2 regions of the Clostridium sp. 001 genome follow, and region 2 is predicted to be linked to the other one. Evidence: riboswitches for the same ligand, from Rfam matches in the RefSeq annotation. Region 2 holds a riboswitch; the other holds the start of a gene.
The links. Region 2 has a riboswitch for lysine ahead of B5S50_RS00810 (amino acid permease). Riboswitches for the same ligand answer to the same signal wherever they lie in the genome.
Positions count from the first base shown of each region.

Region 1: it holds a riboswitch for lysine, as region 2 does, so the genes downstream of both, B5S50_RS08700 (aspartate kinase) here and B5S50_RS00810 (amino acid permease) in region 2, are expected to answer to the same signal.

Region 1 covers NZ_CP020473.1:1,903,370-1,911,902, reverse strand. The annotation lists gene proS (proline--tRNA ligase) at 1-1,281, shown strand, start outside; gene ftsH (ATP-dependent zinc metalloprotease FtsH) at 1,496-3,349, shown strand; gene B5S50_RS08710 (UvrD-helicase domain-containing protein) at 3,453-5,582, shown strand; gene hydE ([FeFe] hydrogenase H-cluster radical SAM maturase HydE) at 5,652-6,689, shown strand; lysine riboswitch at 6,743-6,947, shown strand; gene B5S50_RS08700 (aspartate kinase) at 7,047-8,249, shown strand; gene lysA (diaminopimelate decarboxylase) at 8,357-8,533, shown strand, end outside.
Region 2 covers NZ_CP020473.1:164,645-173,177, forward strand. The annotation lists gene argS (arginine--tRNA ligase) at 1-202, opposite strand, end outside; gene galE (UDP-glucose 4-epimerase GalE) at 268-1,254, opposite strand; gene B5S50_RS00790 (PH domain-containing protein) at 1,560-2,975, opposite strand; gene B5S50_RS00795 (PH domain-containing protein) at 2,959-3,444, opposite strand; gene B5S50_RS00800 (helix-turn-helix transcriptional regulator) at 3,642-3,920, shown strand; gene B5S50_RS00805 (glycerophosphodiester phosphodiesterase family protein) at 4,283-5,191, opposite strand; gene B5S50_RS00810 (amino acid permease) at 5,441-6,904, opposite strand; lysine riboswitch at 7,028-7,204, opposite strand; gene B5S50_RS00815 (MutS family DNA mismatch repair protein) at 7,316-8,533, opposite strand, start outside.

The DNA of each region.
Region 1 (8,533 bases), 1.7 Mb from region 2:
AATATTCAGAGTTATTTAGACAAGAGATTTAAGGAGACAGGACATCAAAATGTATATATGCCTTTATTTATTCCTGAAAGTCTTCTTCAAAAGGAAAAAGATCATATAGAGGGATTTGCACCAGAAGTTGCCTGGGTAACTCACGGTGGTAATGAAGAACTTACAGAAAAATTATGTGTTCGTCCAACATCAGAAACATTATTTTGTGAACATTATGCTAAGATAGTGCAGTCTTATAAAGACCTGCCTAAGCTTTACAATCAGTGGTGTTCTGTAGTTAGATGGGAAAAGACTACAAGACCTTTCCTTAGAACTACAGAATTTTTATGGCAGGAAGGTCATACTATACATGAAACTAAGAAGGAAGCACAAGAAGAAACTACAAGGATGCTGAATGTATATTCGGATCTTTGTGAAAAAGTGCTGGCTATTCCAGTATTAAAGGGACAGAAAACTGACAGTGAAAAATTTGCAGGAGGAGAAGCTACATATACTATAGAAGCACTTATGCATGATGGAAAGGCACTTCAGGCTGGTACATCTCATTACTTAGGACAGAACTTTGCAAAATCTTTTGGAATGCAGTATTCAGATAAAGAAGGAAAACTTCAATATGTATACCAGACTTCCTGGGGTGTAACAACTCGTCTTTTAGGAGCAATTATAATGGTACATGGTGATGATAATGGACTCGTAGTTCCACCTAGAATAGCTCCTACTCAGGTAATTATAGTACCTATAGCACAGCATAAAGAAGGAGTACTGGATAAGGCAAATGAGCTAAAAGATAGAATAGCTAAATTTGCAAGAGTCAAACTTGACGACAGTGATAAAATGGCTGGATGGAAGTTTAGTGAATATGAGATGAAGGGAGTTCCTGTACGTCTTGAAGTAGGACCAAAGGATATCGAGAAAAATCAAGTTGTACTTGTAAGGAGAGACAGTGGAGAAAAGATAATAGTATCCATGGATAACTTAGAGAAGGATATACCAGATCTTTTAGATAAAATTCATGATGGTATGTTTGAAAAGGCAAAAAATCTTATAGAAAACAATACAAATAATGCTGTAAATATGGAAGAGTTTAAAGATATAATGGAAAATAAAATAGGTTTTGTAAAGGCTATGTGGTGTGGAGACGCTAAATGTGAAGAAAAAATTAAAGAAGTTACTGGTGCATCTTCAAGGTGTATTCCATTTGAACAAGAACATATTTCAGATACCTGCGTATGCTGTGGTAAAAAAGCTGATAAATTAGTTTATTGGGGAAAAGCATACTAAAATATGTTTAATATAATACTTTAATTTTTAGAAATACTATCAAAATTTTGATAGTATTTCTTTTTGGTGAATAAACTTAATGGTTACTTGCAAACATTATAGGTATTTGGTTAAAAATAACTTTAAAAATATTTTGTAAATACTAGTAGGAAAAATAGTATTTATTGCTATAATATAAATAGATTATGAGTTGAAATAAAGTGGAGGCTTACATATGTTTAATAGCAAAAAATTTAAAGGCAACAAATTCAAATATGTTATTTATTATTCACTATTAGCTGTTATAATTGTGTTTATAGTTAATGAATACTCTAGTCAATTAAAATATGAGCACATAAAATATAGTGATTTTATAAATTATATTAACCAAAATAAAATATCTAATGTACAAATATCCAAGGATAGGCTAATAATAACCCCTAAGGATAAGGATAAAGCTCACAAAGGAAAAATACTTTATACTGAAAGGGTAGATGATCAGGATTTAATTAAAAAGTTAAATGATGCCAAAGTCCAGTATGAAGGTGTGTCACAGGAAAGCTCTTTAATGAGAAGCCTTTTTACAAATTGGATTTTACCCATAAGTATAATTATGTTTTTTGGAAGTATTTTAATGGGAAGACTAGATAAAAAAATGGGCAGTGGAGTTATGTCCTTTGGAAAGAATACTGCTAAAATATATGCGGAAAATGAAACTGGCGTGAACTTTAATGATGTGGCAGGACAGGAAGAAGCTAAAGAGTCTCTGATTGAAATAGTTGATTTCTTGCATAACTCTCAAAAATATGTATCAATAGGTGCAAAGCTTCCTAAGGGAGCACTCCTTGTAGGACCCCCTGGAACAGGAAAAACTCTTCTTGCAAAGGCTGTAGCAGGAGAAGCTAAAGTCCCATTTTTCTCTATATCAGGTTCTGCTTTTGTAGAGATGTTTGTAGGTATGGGGGCATCTAGAGTTAGAGATTTATTTAAACAGGCGCAGGAAAAAGCTCCTTGCATAGTATTTATAGATGAAATAGATGCCATAGGTAAAAGTAGAGGTGGCAACGTATCTGGAAATGATGAGAGGGAGCAAACTTTGAATCAACTTCTTGCAGAGATGGATGGATTTGATTCTTCTAAAGGAGTTGTAATTTTAGCAGCTACCAATAGACCGGAAGTACTTGACAAGGCACTTTTAAGACCTGGAAGATTTGATAGGAGGGTTATAGTAGATAGGCCTGATCTAAAGGGAAGGGAAAGTATACTTAAAGTTCATACTAAGGGAGTTAAAGTTTCAGAAGATATAGATTTAAATTCTATAGCAAAATCGACTCCTGGAGCTGTAGGAGCAGATTTGGCTAATATGATAAATGAAGCTGCTTTAAGGGCAGTAAAAAACGGTAGAGAAGAAGTAATTCAGGAAGACTTAGAAGAATCAGTAGAAGTAGTTATGGCTGGTAAAGAAAAGAAGGATAGAATTTTATCTGATACTGAAAAGAGAGCTGTTGCTTTTCATGAAGTAGGTCATGCACTTGTGGCTGCATTATTAAAACATACGGATCCTGTACATAAGATAACTATAGTTCCAAGGACCATGGGTGCGCTAGGGTATACTATGCAGCTTCCTACAGAAGAAAAGTATCTTGTTAGTAAGGAAGAAATGATAGATAAGATATGTGTTATGTTAGGAGGAAGATCTGCAGAAGAAGTAGAGCTTAATAGTATATCTACAGGTGCATCCAATGATATTGAAAGGGCTACAGAAACAGCTAGGAGCATGGTGACTATGTATGGAATGACAGATAGATTTGATATGATGGGTTTAGAGTCAATGCAGGATAGATATTTGGATGGAAGACCAGTGCAAAATTGTAGTGCGGAAACGGCTTCTATTATAGATGATGAAACCTTAAAAATAATAAAAGAATGTCATGAAAAGGCAAAGAGTATTATTAAAGATAATAAGAATTTACTCGTAAAGATATCTGAAAGTCTAATTGAAAAAGAAACTCTAATGGGAGAGGAATTTATGGACATAATAAAAGAATATAATGACAAAAAACAGGAAACTCAGGATACAAGACTCTGATTATAAACTACTCTAAAGCATTTGAAAGAAAATAGGCTAAAATACTCACTGGTTATTTCTTTGAAAATGCCTAATGGTTAACTTATGAAATGGAGATAGTAATATGTATAGAGATGATTTAAAAAAGGAATTGGAGAAAGAAGTCGAACTAAACCTTGAAAAGGAAAAATTAAAAGAAGTCTTAAAGGAAATTGAGGTACAAATTCTAGAATACATTGGGATTAGAAAAAAAGTAATAGATTATATTTTAAAGCTAAGAGAAAAAAATTTGGAACAGTACGAAGATGATGAAGATAAAGTTATAGAATATTTCAACCATGAAATGTACGAAAAGGAAGAACAGTATAGGCTAGTAAACAAAAGTATAAAAGAACTTACTATACTGAGCAATTCACCTTATTTTGGTAAGGTAAAATTTCAGGATGAATATGGAGAGGAAGAAATATACATAGGTAGGTTTGGTGTTACAGGGAGGAAAAGTTACGAACCTATTGTAATTGACTGGAGATCACCTGTAGCTGCTTTGTTTTATGCAGGTAAACTGGGAACTGTAAAATATACATCTCCTATGGGAGAAGTAGAAACAGAAGTACTTTCTAAGAGACAGTTTATTATAAAAAAATCTAATCTAGTAGGTATGTTTGATTCTAGTATAGATGTAAAAGATGAAATCCTGCAAATGGTACTTAGCAAAAATGCTGGTGAAAAGTTAAAAGATATTGTAATGACTATACAAAAAGAACAGGACAATTTAATAAGACAGCCTAGAACAGGAGCTATTGTAGTAAATGGAGTAGCAGGAAGTGGAAAAACTACTATAGCACTGCATCGAGTAGCTTACTTATTATACAATTATAGAAAGGTTCTTCAAGGAAAGGTACTGATATTAGGTCCTAATAGCATATTTATAGATTATATCTCACTTGTACTTCCAAGTTTAGGAGAGGAAAAGGTTACTCAAACTACTTTTAGAGAATTTGCAGAGGATATGCTAAATGTGCCTTATATAATGGATTTTAAGGATTATATGGAAAAAGTATTAAGTCACCAAAAAGATTTTTCTGAAGAAATTAAGTATAAGGGTTCTTTACAATATGTTCAGGATATAGATAATTTTATTGGCATCTTGGAAAAAGACTGTTTTAAGATAGAGGATGTGTTTTTTTACGATAAACTTATAATATCTGGAGAAGACATAGATAAGATGCTTAATTATTATTTTAAAGATATGCCTCTGTTTAAGAGAAGTTCCAGGATAAAAAGAGTCATATATTCAAAAATAAGGGATGAAAGAAACAGGCTAATAATATCTATACAAAACGAGTATGAAAATAAGGTGAAGAGTCTAACGGAAAGTGAACTAAATGATTGTGGAAATGAGCTGGAGTATAAGAGACGAAATGATATAAGAGATGTAATAAAAGAAGTAATTAATATCAAAAAAAATAAGTTAATTTGGCTTAAAAACCCTGATGTAATTACATTATACAATGATTTTAATGGAAATAAACTGCTAATTTATGATGACTTAGCTCCTATTTTATATTTAAAAATAAAGCTGGAAGGGTTAAGATATAGAGATGAAGTAAGACATATAGTGATAGATGAAGCACAAGATTATTCCCCACTACAGTTTCGGGTTATTTATGAACTTACAAAGTGTAAATCTTTTACTATAGTAGGAGATACCAATCAGAAAATTATATTTTCAAAAGAGACACCTGCTGTAGAAAAATTGGAAAACATACTCCCAGATTTAGAGATAAAGCGTTTTTCATTAAATAAAAGCTATAGATCCACAAATGAAATAATTGATTATGCGAATAAATATCTAGAGGGGGATAAAACCGTACCCCTAGTTAGAAGTGGAAAAAAAGTTGTGGAAAAAAGGGTAGATAATTCCAAAGAACTTGTGGACAAAATACTCGATAATGTTGTAAAATTAAAAGAAAGAGGTTATGAAAGTATAGCCATAATTTGCAGGGATTTAAAAGACACGGAAGCTATAGGTAATTTAATAAAAGCAAAAATTCATATAAATGTGCTTGATAGAGAAGATATGATTTATTCCAGCGGTGAAGTTATACTTCCAAGTTATTTCGCAAAAGGTTTAGAATTTGACGCGGTTATAATGATAGACACCTGTGAAAAAGATGAAAATACATTAAAATATATAATGACTACAAGGGCACTGCATGAATTATATGTGTATAAGACTTCCTCGATTAATTAAAAGTTTACTGAGCTTCAGGTTTAAATCAATTATCCTGAAGCTCAGTGTTTTGTAAAGGAGATATGATCTATGGGGGATAAATTACTAGAATCAATTGAAAAAGCTGAATTGAATCATACACTTGATAAAAGTGAAATAGTTGAATTATTTAACAGTAACGAGCATAATGAAGAACTTTTTAAAGCGGCAGACAGAGTAAGAAAAAAATATGTGGGGGATGAAGTACATCTAAGAGGGCTGATAGAATTTTCTAATATATGCAAAAGAAATTGCATGTACTGCGGACTTAGACGTGATAATAAAAATATTAAAAGGTATAGAATAGAGCCGGATAAAATAATTGAATTAGCAAAAAAAGCAGTAGGATACGGCTACAAAACAGTTGTTTTGCAGTCTGGAGAAGACGATTACTATACTGTAGATAGGCTTAAATACATAATATCAAATATAAAAAAAATGGACATAGCTGTAACTCTCAGCATAGGTGAAAAGACTTTTGAAGAATATAAAGCTTTTAAAGAAGCTGGAGCAGATAGATATTTAATAAGAATAGAAACTACGGATCCGGAATTGTATGCAAAAATGGACCCCGGGATGAGTTATGAAAATAGAAAGCGCTGCTTGAAAGATCTTGGAAAGTTAGGGTATGAAGTTGGTACAGGATGCCTTATAGGTCTTCCTGGTCAAACTTTTGAGTCACTTGCAGAGGATATACTATTTTTTAAAGAAATAGACGCAGATATGGTAGGCGTAGGGCCTTTTATTCCAAATGCAGATACGCCTTTAAGAGATGAAAAAGGTGGAACGTTCATAAATGCTCTTAAAGTTATGGCTATAAGCAGACTGATTATGCCGGATATTAATCTTCCCGGTACAACAGCTATGGAAACTTTGAATCCAAGAGGCAGGACTATAGCTCTTCAGAGTGGAGCTAATGTAGTTATGCCAAATGTAACAGAAGGTGTGTATAGGAAACTTTATGCACTTTATCCAGGTAAAATTTGTACAGGTGATACTCCTGCCCAATGCAGGGATTGTATAACCGGTAAAATAATTACCATAGGAAGGGTTATATCTGGTTCTAAAGGATTTAGAGTAAAAAAATAGTTGAAATCATTAAATATTTGTGATAAACTTAGAACAATTTAATAAATTAGTTACCTTAGGGTAGAGGTGCTGTAACTATCAGTATTTATTTTTAGTCGGCGGACGTTGAAAAATAAAGAAAGGAGCTGCAGCCGAAAAAACTAGTTTGGCGAAACTGTTTTTGGCTTTGTACATAATATGTTCAAAGCTGTCATTGAAAAGGCATATTCATTTTATATGATTTAATGGATATACTTTTAGTGGAGAGCTACAAAGGTACACGACCATGCATATTTGTGCAGTATAGGTGTTGTGTCCCTTTACTGCACTATTTTTTTATAAGATTCATTGATAACAAACAATTTAGGGAGGAGTATTATGGCAATTATTGTTCAGAAATATGGAGGGAGTTCAGTAGGAACTCCAGAGAAGATAAAAAATGTAGCAAAGACGGTAGTTAGTAGGGTTGAAAATGGAGACAGTCTAGTAGTTGTAGTATCAGCTATGGGAGATACTACAGATGACTTAATAGCCCTTTCCAAAAAAATTACAGATACCCCAGATAAGAGAGAATTAGATGCACTTTTGTCTACTGGCGAAATGATGTCCTGTGCACTGCTTGCTATGGCTATCAAAGATTTAGGATGTGATGCTGTAAGTTATACAGCTTATCAAATTGGCATAAAAACTAGTGGACAATATGGCAAATCTCTTATATGTGATATAAATGGAGAAAAAATAAAGAAAAGTTTGGATGAAGGAAAAGTTGTAATTGCAGCAGGTTTCCAGGGTGTAAATGATAAAGGAGATATAACTACTCTAGGAAGAGGAGGGTCAGATACCTCAGCTGTTGCAATAGCTGTAAAACTAAAAGGAAGTTGTGAGATATATACAGATGTAGATGGCATATACAGTGTAGATCCTAGAAAATATAAAGACGCTAAAAAGCTAGATGAAATAGATTATGAGGAAATGCTTGAACTTTCAAGTTTAGGTGCTCAAGTTATGCATTCTAGATCCATAGAATTAGCTCAAAAGTATAATATACCTGTATATGTGGGATTAAGCAATAGTGATATAAAAGGAACAGTTATTAAGGGGGTAGATAGTATGAATTTAGAGAGTAAACCAGTAACAGGACTTGCAACAAGTGATGAAGATGCAGCAATAACGCTAACAAATATTGATAACGACATAAACATTATTTCCAATTTATTTGAGAAGATAGCAGAAAAGAGAGTAAATGTAGATATGATAAGCCAAACTGCACCTGTAAGTGGAAAGGTGAATATATCATTTACTGTACCAAAAGTTGATTTAAAAGATTGTCTTACCATTTTAAAAAACTATTTTAATGAAGAAACTAAAGTTGATATAGATGAAAACATTACTAAATTTTCAGTAGTTGGTATAGGAATGAAAACTACTTCCGGAGTAGTTGCAAAGATGCTTAAATTATTTAAAGAAAACAATATAGGTGTAAAGATGATAACTACATCTGAGATAAGAATTACTTGTGCTATAAAACAAGAAGATAAAATGAAAACTATAAACGTAGTAGCAAAAGAGTTTAATTTATAATTTTATTCGGGTAAAATTTATTAATAGTTATTATAAATCTTGACGTGTATTCGGAGTATGTTTATGAAATTAAAAGCATACTTAAAAACTTTTGGGAGGAAACCAGTGTGAAGATGATGGGTAGCATGGAAATCAGAAACAATGTTTTATACATTGGTGGGATGAGTACGGGGGAATTAGTAAAAGAATTTAAGACTCCTCTCTATGTAATGGATGAAGAATTAGTAAGGGATAGGTGCAGGAGATATTACAAATCTTTCGAGGCTGATAAAGCTAATAAGGTC
Region 2 (8,533 bases):
AATATTCTTTGCCTAATTTACTTTTTAATTCTTCTGCAATCATATTTGGAGATTTTCTTAATGTTTTTGCCAATTGAAAACATGGAAAGGCATAATCTCCCATCTCAGGCTTTGGAGGTATCTCTATTAAACCTTTTATAAAATCCAATTCTAAATCTACATTTTCTTTAATTCTTTCTGCTATTATTTCTTTATAATCCATAACTTTATGTTAAATAACTTTATGGTTATTTAACAATATTCAACTCCTCTCCTGTTTACATTCTATTACTTTTCATATCCAGTTACATGATTCTTATGCCAATTCCAGGCAGTTCCAATAATGTTCTCCAAAGAATTATACTTTGGCTTCCATCCAAGTTCATCCTGGGCTTTCTTAGAAGAAGCCACAAGTACTGCTGGATCTCCTTGCCTCCTAGGTGCAATTTCAGCCTCTATTTTTTCTCCAGTTACTTTTCTTGAAACTTCAATTACTTCTTTTACAGAAAATCCTTTTCCATTACCTAAATTATAAATCTTACTTTCATTATCTTTCATAATTTTATCCAGTGATAAAAGATGAGCATTAGCTAAATCAGTTACATGAACGTAATCTCTAACACAGGTACCGTCTTCTGTATTGTAATCATCCCCAAATATGAATATTTTATCTCTCTTTTTTAAAGCTACTTGAAGTATTATTGGAATTAAATGAGTTTCAGGTCTGTGATCTTCTCCTATAACCCCATTTATATGTGCTCCAGCTGCATTAAAATATCTCAGCGCAGCATACTTTATACCATATGCCCTATCACTCCACTTCAAAACTTTCTCCACTGTAAGCTTTGATTCTCCATAGGGATTGGTAGGATATGTAACTGCATTTTCTAAAATTGGTATACTTTTTGGTTCCCCATAAGTAGCTGCGGTTGATGAAAATACAATATACTTTACATTATGCTTTCTCATTGCTTTAAGCAAATTTAAAGTTCCACCTACATTATTATCAAAGTATTTAAGAGGTTCATCTACACTTTCCCCTACAAGAGAATAAGCAGCAAAATCTATTACAGCTTCAATTTCATTTTCTCCAAATACTCTGTCAAGTATATTATCATCTCTTAAATCTCCCTCATATACCTTTCCACCTAAAATTGCAGATCTATGTCCTTTTTCAAAATTATCTAATACGATAACTTCTTTTTTATTTTCCAATAACTCCGCAATCATATGACTGCCTATGTATCCGGCTCCACCGCAAACTAAAATTGCCATTATAAAACCTCCAATATAAATTATAACTTTATAGTCATTTAAATACTATATTTTATATTTTATATCTATTTTATCCTATTTGTCTACTATAGTTGTAATTATGCTCTATATAATGTTATAAAGAGCATAGCCTAATTAAAAAACGGTATGCTCTTTATAATTTAATTCATTCTAATTACCATTCAAGGCAAAATATCTTTTTTAATTTTACCATACTCAACTACTACATGTCCATTAACTATTACATAATAAACTCCATTGAGTTTTTCAAAGCCTGCAATCATTCTAAGTGTAGCTGTCTTTCCTTATCTAAAAAATTTCTCAACAGCATTATCTTTTAAATTTTTAACCTTTAATTCTTTACCATAATTAGAACTATATAAAATAAACTTGTAATTGCAAACTCTCTTATTGTGCTGAAAATAATTATATGATGAAGTAATAGATTGTATAGTCGACATCTTTAAAACAGATTGAGTTTTATTAAAACTATTATGACATATGCAAACTAAACTTCTATTTATCCCCAATGCCGTATTTTTAAATTCCATATGTCCTATAATAAATAATATTATAAACATGGCTATGCTAAATAAAATAAAGCTTGGTTTTATAAATGCAATCATGCAAGTTACAATTACCCAAAATACAATTTTCTTATAAAAAAAGCCAAAATATACATTACTAAGAGGTTTATTAAAATTATCTTCATATAAAAATTCATCAAGTAAATCTTTTAATATTTTATCTTTCAATTGGCTATTACATATGGGATATAGTATAGCTTTTTCTCCTTTTTCATCTCCGTATCCAATACTTTCTATTTCTATAGTAAAATAGCCAAAAACCTGCATTAAAATAGTCTGTTTAAGATGTATCCCTTTAATCTTTTCTCTATCGAAACTATAATTTTTCTTATTTAAGGCTCCATAATTTATGCAAATTTTATTATTATCAGCCCACATTCTAAAATTATAATATTTTATAAAATTATATATAATAGACAAACATAAACTTACAAATAATATAATACAAACTATAATTGCGATTGTATAAATTTTTTCATAAAAAGTTGTATAATTAAACCCTCTAAAATATTTAGATATATCAATATTAAGTTTAAGTAATCTTTTAACACGTTCCTCAAAAAATTGCTGTATAGCAAGCAATATAGCTAGTCCCTTAAACAGTGAATTAGAAATAATAGAATATATAAATAATTCTTTTGAACCTAAACTATAAGATTCCTGTTCATATTTATTTTTAAGTGTATTCGTATTTTCTTTAAGCAGTATATTTCTAAGCTCCTCAGCCCTACCTCTATTTAAAGTGAATTTCAATTCATTTCCATGATCCTTTGCATCTCCTGTATCAATTTTTATAGTTGCTGCATTAAAAATTTGTTCAAAAAAATTTGTTGAAATGTCAACTGTATTGATTTTTTCTAAAGGAACTTCTATTTTTTTTACGCTAAAGACCCCTTCTTTGTGATAAATATACTTTTCTCTTATTATAAAAATGTTTTTTCTCCATTCTATAATCTCATATGCTAGAAGTAGTATTAATAAAATTACTGCAATTAAAATTCCCAATCTAAATCCAATCCACTTAATCAAGAATCCTGATGCAAAAATAATTCCTATCATTTCTTTTAATATTGTGCCTAAACTATAAAATAATTTAAAGAAATGATTTCTCTCTACCCTATCCAATTTTATCACCCAATTCTATAACATTTTTAAGGTTATTTGCGACTTTTTCAGCATCTTCCACAGCTATAGCAGGGATTTTATGTGTACCCCCTGCAGTTATTATATTTACAGAAGCTATTTTGCACATTCTTTCAATTGGTCCTTGTTCTATTTTTAAATTCTGGATTCTAGAAACTGGAATTATTGTTCTTTTTCTTATGATTATGCCTTCTATAAGTTCAATTTTATCTTCAAATATTCCGTATTTCCACTGTTTATACTCTAAAAAGGGCCATATAAAACTATCCAAAATTGAAACAAATATTATTATTGCAGTTAAAAGATTTAAACCACATTTTAGTACTTTCATATCTTCAATTCTTGGCATTAAGAATAAATTCACACATAGCACATATAAAGCTATAAATATAACACTAATTACTGTTCTTCCAATAATCCATGATTTTATAGCACTTTTATCGATCTTATCATAATTCATAGTTAATCTCCTTCACATATCTAGTGTACTTGCTTGTACACTAATTAGTTTTGCCTATATTATATATTACATAATTATATTTTACTATTTTAAAATTTAATAAATCTTTTATAATTATTATATATTGACGTTTATATTTGTATATCATAATATATAAATGTAAAGATTTAAATATAGAAATATAGCGAGGTAGAACTATGGACAATAATTATAAAGAGTATGCCGATACTGCTGAACTTCTTAAGGTACTGGCACATCCTATTAGACTATGTATAGTCAGAGGGCTATTAGATAAGGGCTGCTGTAATGTTACACACATGCAAAATTGCCTTAAAATTCCTCAGTCAACTTTATCACAACACTTACAAAAATTAAGGACAGCAAAAATTATAGAAGGAACTAGAAATGGACTTGAAGTTAATTACAGTGTTTGTAATAAAACAGCTATTGATTTAATTCATGTCTTATTTAAGTAATGTCAATGATTTATAGAGTTTCGAACAAAAAAATCAACTTATACTCCAAATATTTTTTACAACATTCAGTTCAATTAAATATTTTGATAAGGCTAAGAAAAAAATTTTAAAAAAGCTTCATTATTGTAAAAATGTTCCTACGTATAAGTTGATTTTTAAGTTAGTAAACTCCTTAGGACTAATAATCTTTCATACAAAGGGTCTCAAGCAATGCCCATTGTAATTTAAAAAATCTTAAATTTAAATCTTATTGAAGTAAAGCTGCAATAGCACTATATTTTAGATCTTCTGTAGTGTTAACGGAAGGGAATCATCCATAACTACTAATTTTTAATTCTCAATTTTTAATTTCACTTTAATACCTATACAGGATTTTTTCTTAATTTTACTTCTTTCTTAGTTGGATAAATGGTATCAGAATATATATAATCTACCCCCATTTTAGCAGCTCTTTTAAAATCTTGTCTTCTATCAATTGTCCAACAAAATACCTTTAACCCATCTTTATGAGCCAATTGTACAATTTTCTTAGTAAGAAAATCATATCTGGAATCTAAAGCTACAGCCCCTATAGACTTCGCATACATATAACCATGGAGTCTGCTATTTGGATTTATAATTGGCATTATACGAATCTGATTATCCTTACTTTTTAAATATTCCAAAGCTTGATAATTAAATGAATGAACAATGACTTTTTTTTCGTAACCATATTCATGGATAATATCTAAAAATGTATTAATATCTCTATTTCTTCTACTTAGAAATTTAATTTCAAATATTGGTACGAGATTGTATTTAGAACATTCCGTCAATGCTTCCTCAAATCGAGGTACTTTTAAATTAGGATATTGAGCTATATTTGCCCCCTTATCAATCTTAAGCTCATCTATTTCGTCTGACGACTTTTTTGTTATTGGTCCCCTTCCATTAGTTGTTCTATTAAGTGTAGGATCATGGAGTAAATATAAAACACCATAGGAGGAAGAGCATACATCTAATTCTACTCCCCAATATCCCATTTTACCTGCAATATCAATAGCAGGAATGGAATTTTCAGGAGCAAATCTATTTGCTCCACGATGAGCTATTACTATAGGTTCATTTTGCATTACAGTATTATTAACTTTTTTTGGTATATTGTCTTTTCTTTTGTAACTTATATCATTTAATTTATTAATTCTTATATTAGACGAATATTTAAGAGAAAGAGAATTGGTATTGTAATAAAAAGTTACAGCCATAACTTTTAAAAGTAATGCAGTAAACAATATAAGGATAACATTTGTAAATACCTTTTTATAAATACTATTACCCCCCCCTTATTGATAAAGCCTTAAGCTTAGCTAAATATTTTAGCAGATTTAATTTTAATTTAAAAATACAATACTAGACAAGAACATGATTTTTTTCATCATTGCTCTTCTAATTCTACCATAAATTATCTATAATAGTCTAATCTATAAAACATAAAAAAGTTCCTAGGAAAGTAAACTCCCTAGAAACTTTTTGCCAAAATATTACTTCATATTTTCTACTTCTTTTTCAATACTATTAAAATCTACATCCTCTAATTTAATAACTTTTGTACTATGCCTTTTTTTATACCATATCCATAGACCTAAGAATAAAGGCAGTCCTATATATGAAGAAATAACTCCACCCCAATCTATTTTAGCTTCTCCAAAATAAGTAATACCTTGACCCAAGATAACCACAATGCAAAGTACAAGTGCTATAATCGGACCCAGTGGAAATAATTTAGCTTTATATTTTAATTTACTAAAATCACGTTTTTGAAAAACATATGCCTTTCTAAAGCGATAATGGCAAAGTGCTATTCCAACCCATGCTACAAATCCTGCTAGTCCTGAAGCTGCTACCAGCCATACATACACTGTAGTTTCTGCATAAAATCCAGTTAAAAAACAAGCAGATGCCACTATAGTAGTAAGTATAAGTGAATTTACTGGTACTCCCCTTGAATTAACTTTTGCAAAACATGCAGGTGCATTTTTTTCTTTAGCCATAGAATATAACATTCTTGTTGAAGCATACATTCCAGAATTTCCTGCAGATAGAACTGAGGTTAAAACAACTGCATTCATAAGAGAAGCTGCCCCTGCTATACCTGCCTTTTGAAATACCATCGTAAAAGGACTTGTATCAACTCCTGCATTCATATAAGGTATAAGAGCTCCTACTACAAATATTGTACCTATATAAAATAATATTATTCTCCAAAATACAGCATTAATTGCCTTTGGTATAGTTTTTTCTGGATTTTCACTTTCTCCTGCTGCTATACCTATAAGCTCTGTACCTTGAAAAGAAAATCCTGCAATTAAGAAAACTAAAAATATAGATTTAAAACCACCTACAAAAGGTGCATCTCCTACTGTAAAGTTTTTAAATCCTACAGGTTTTCCATTAAATATTCCACAAATAGTTGCCACACCTACAATTAAGAATACGATAACTGTAAAGACCTTAATACCTGCAAACCAAAATTCTGATTCTCCATAAGCTTTTGCAGACAATAAATTAAGTCCAACTATAAGTACTAAAAAACATATACTCCATATAATAGATGGTACACCTGGAAACCAAAATTTCATTATCAAGGCCCCTGCTACCATTTCTGTTGCAACAGTTATAGCCCAATTGTACCAATAGTTCCATCCAAGTGCAAACCCCAGTGCAGGATCTACAAACTTAGTGGCATATGTACTAAAGGAACCTGAATCAGGCATGTACGTTGCCATTTCTCCTAAACTTGTCATTAAAAAATAAACCATAACTCCTATACAGCCATAAGCCACAAGTGCTCCTCCAGGACCTGCCTGTTTAATCGTAGCTCCTAGAGCTAAAAATAACCCTGTTCCTATAGCTCCACCCAAAGCAATCATATTTAAATGTCTGGCTTTAAGCCCTCTTTTAAGTTCATAGGTCCCCTCTTGTTTTTGTTCTGCAACACTCTGCATTTTTTTCCCCCCTTATCGGTTTTTAATTTCCGATAAGTGATATAACTAAGACGGACATAAGGTGATCATAAAAATAACCTTGAGAGTACACTCAAGGTTATATAAAGACATATTAATCCTATAACGAATGATAGCTCTCCACAAATTAACCTTGTGACAGTTTTACATATATTTTATGTAAACCCAATTACTTAGCATTAAAGCATTTGCTAAATAACTTCGGCAAAATTTCCTTTCAAGCTGTATCATAGTGCTTAACTCCTCAACTCTACTCTTAAATTCTGCACCTCTACCTCAGTTATTCACTTATATTAATATATTATGAACTAAAACTTTAAGTTAGTCAATAGATTTTATACTCTAAAGTACATTTTGTAAAAATATTATTGAATATGCAAAAAATATATCAGATTAATTGTCAGGTACATTAATTCCTGCCATTTTCATAAGATACAGAGCATTTCTCGTTTTCGATGCACCTCTATGCAATTTATAATCAAACTGTATTTTATTATCTTTATAATATTCTCTAAAATGATAATTTTTTACTCTTTCATTACTTTCATTCTCTATATCACATAATTCCAAATCATGAGTTGATACCATACCACAGGTATTAGAGTCCATCAATTCATTTATAAGTATCTTGGCTCCAGTGTGCCTATCTATAGAATTAGTACCTTTAAATATTTCATCTAATAAGAAAAAAATATTTTCTCCTCTATTAGCAGCTTCTACAATAGATTTTATTCTCAAAATTTCTCCATAAAAAGAAGATATATTTTTTTCTAAATTGTCACTTATTCGCATACAGGTGTAAATACTCATTATAGAACAACAAAATGATTTTGCACGAACCGGTGCCCCCGAATAAGCAAGTACTAAATTTATACCTGCTGTTCTTAAAAAAGTACTTTTCCCCGACATATTTGATCCTGTGATAAGTGCTACTTTAGAATTTTTGCCCAAATCTAGATTATTACAAACTGCCTTATCCCCTAAAAGAGGATGTGCCATGGAATCTGCTTTTAAGACTAAGGATTTATCCAAAATTTCAGGCATTGTCCAACTTGAATGGTCAAATGCTATAACTGCAAGACTACTCAACATTTCAAATTTTCCAACAGTTTCAATCCATCCATAAAGCTCACTGCCATTTTGTTCCCTCCACTTTTCAAAGGCAAACATACACTGATAATCCCAAAGGAAAAATATATTAAGTATTATATAGGCAATGTTCTGGCGCTGAGATATGCTCTCTGATATCCTTTTTAGTTTATATATTTCTTCTGCTGCATTTTTTAATTTTCCATTTTGTTTTTTAAATAGCATACTTTTTAAGTCATTTAAGTAATCACACTGAAATTCTTCTTTGCATATTAAGGATATGGTTTTTTCATAAGATCTTATATTACTTTTTAAATTGAAAACCGTGTTTAAAGTACTAAATCTGTTTTTAGCCCCTGGTAAAAGTAAAATTATTTGAACTACAAGTGCTGCATACCCTATAGAATTATTAAAAAAGTGAAATACAAAACTCATAAGCAAAAGCATTATAGTTACAATAGGAATTATTTTAAATACACCTATAATGTATTTATTTCTGTACATTGAATTCTCAGTTGAAAC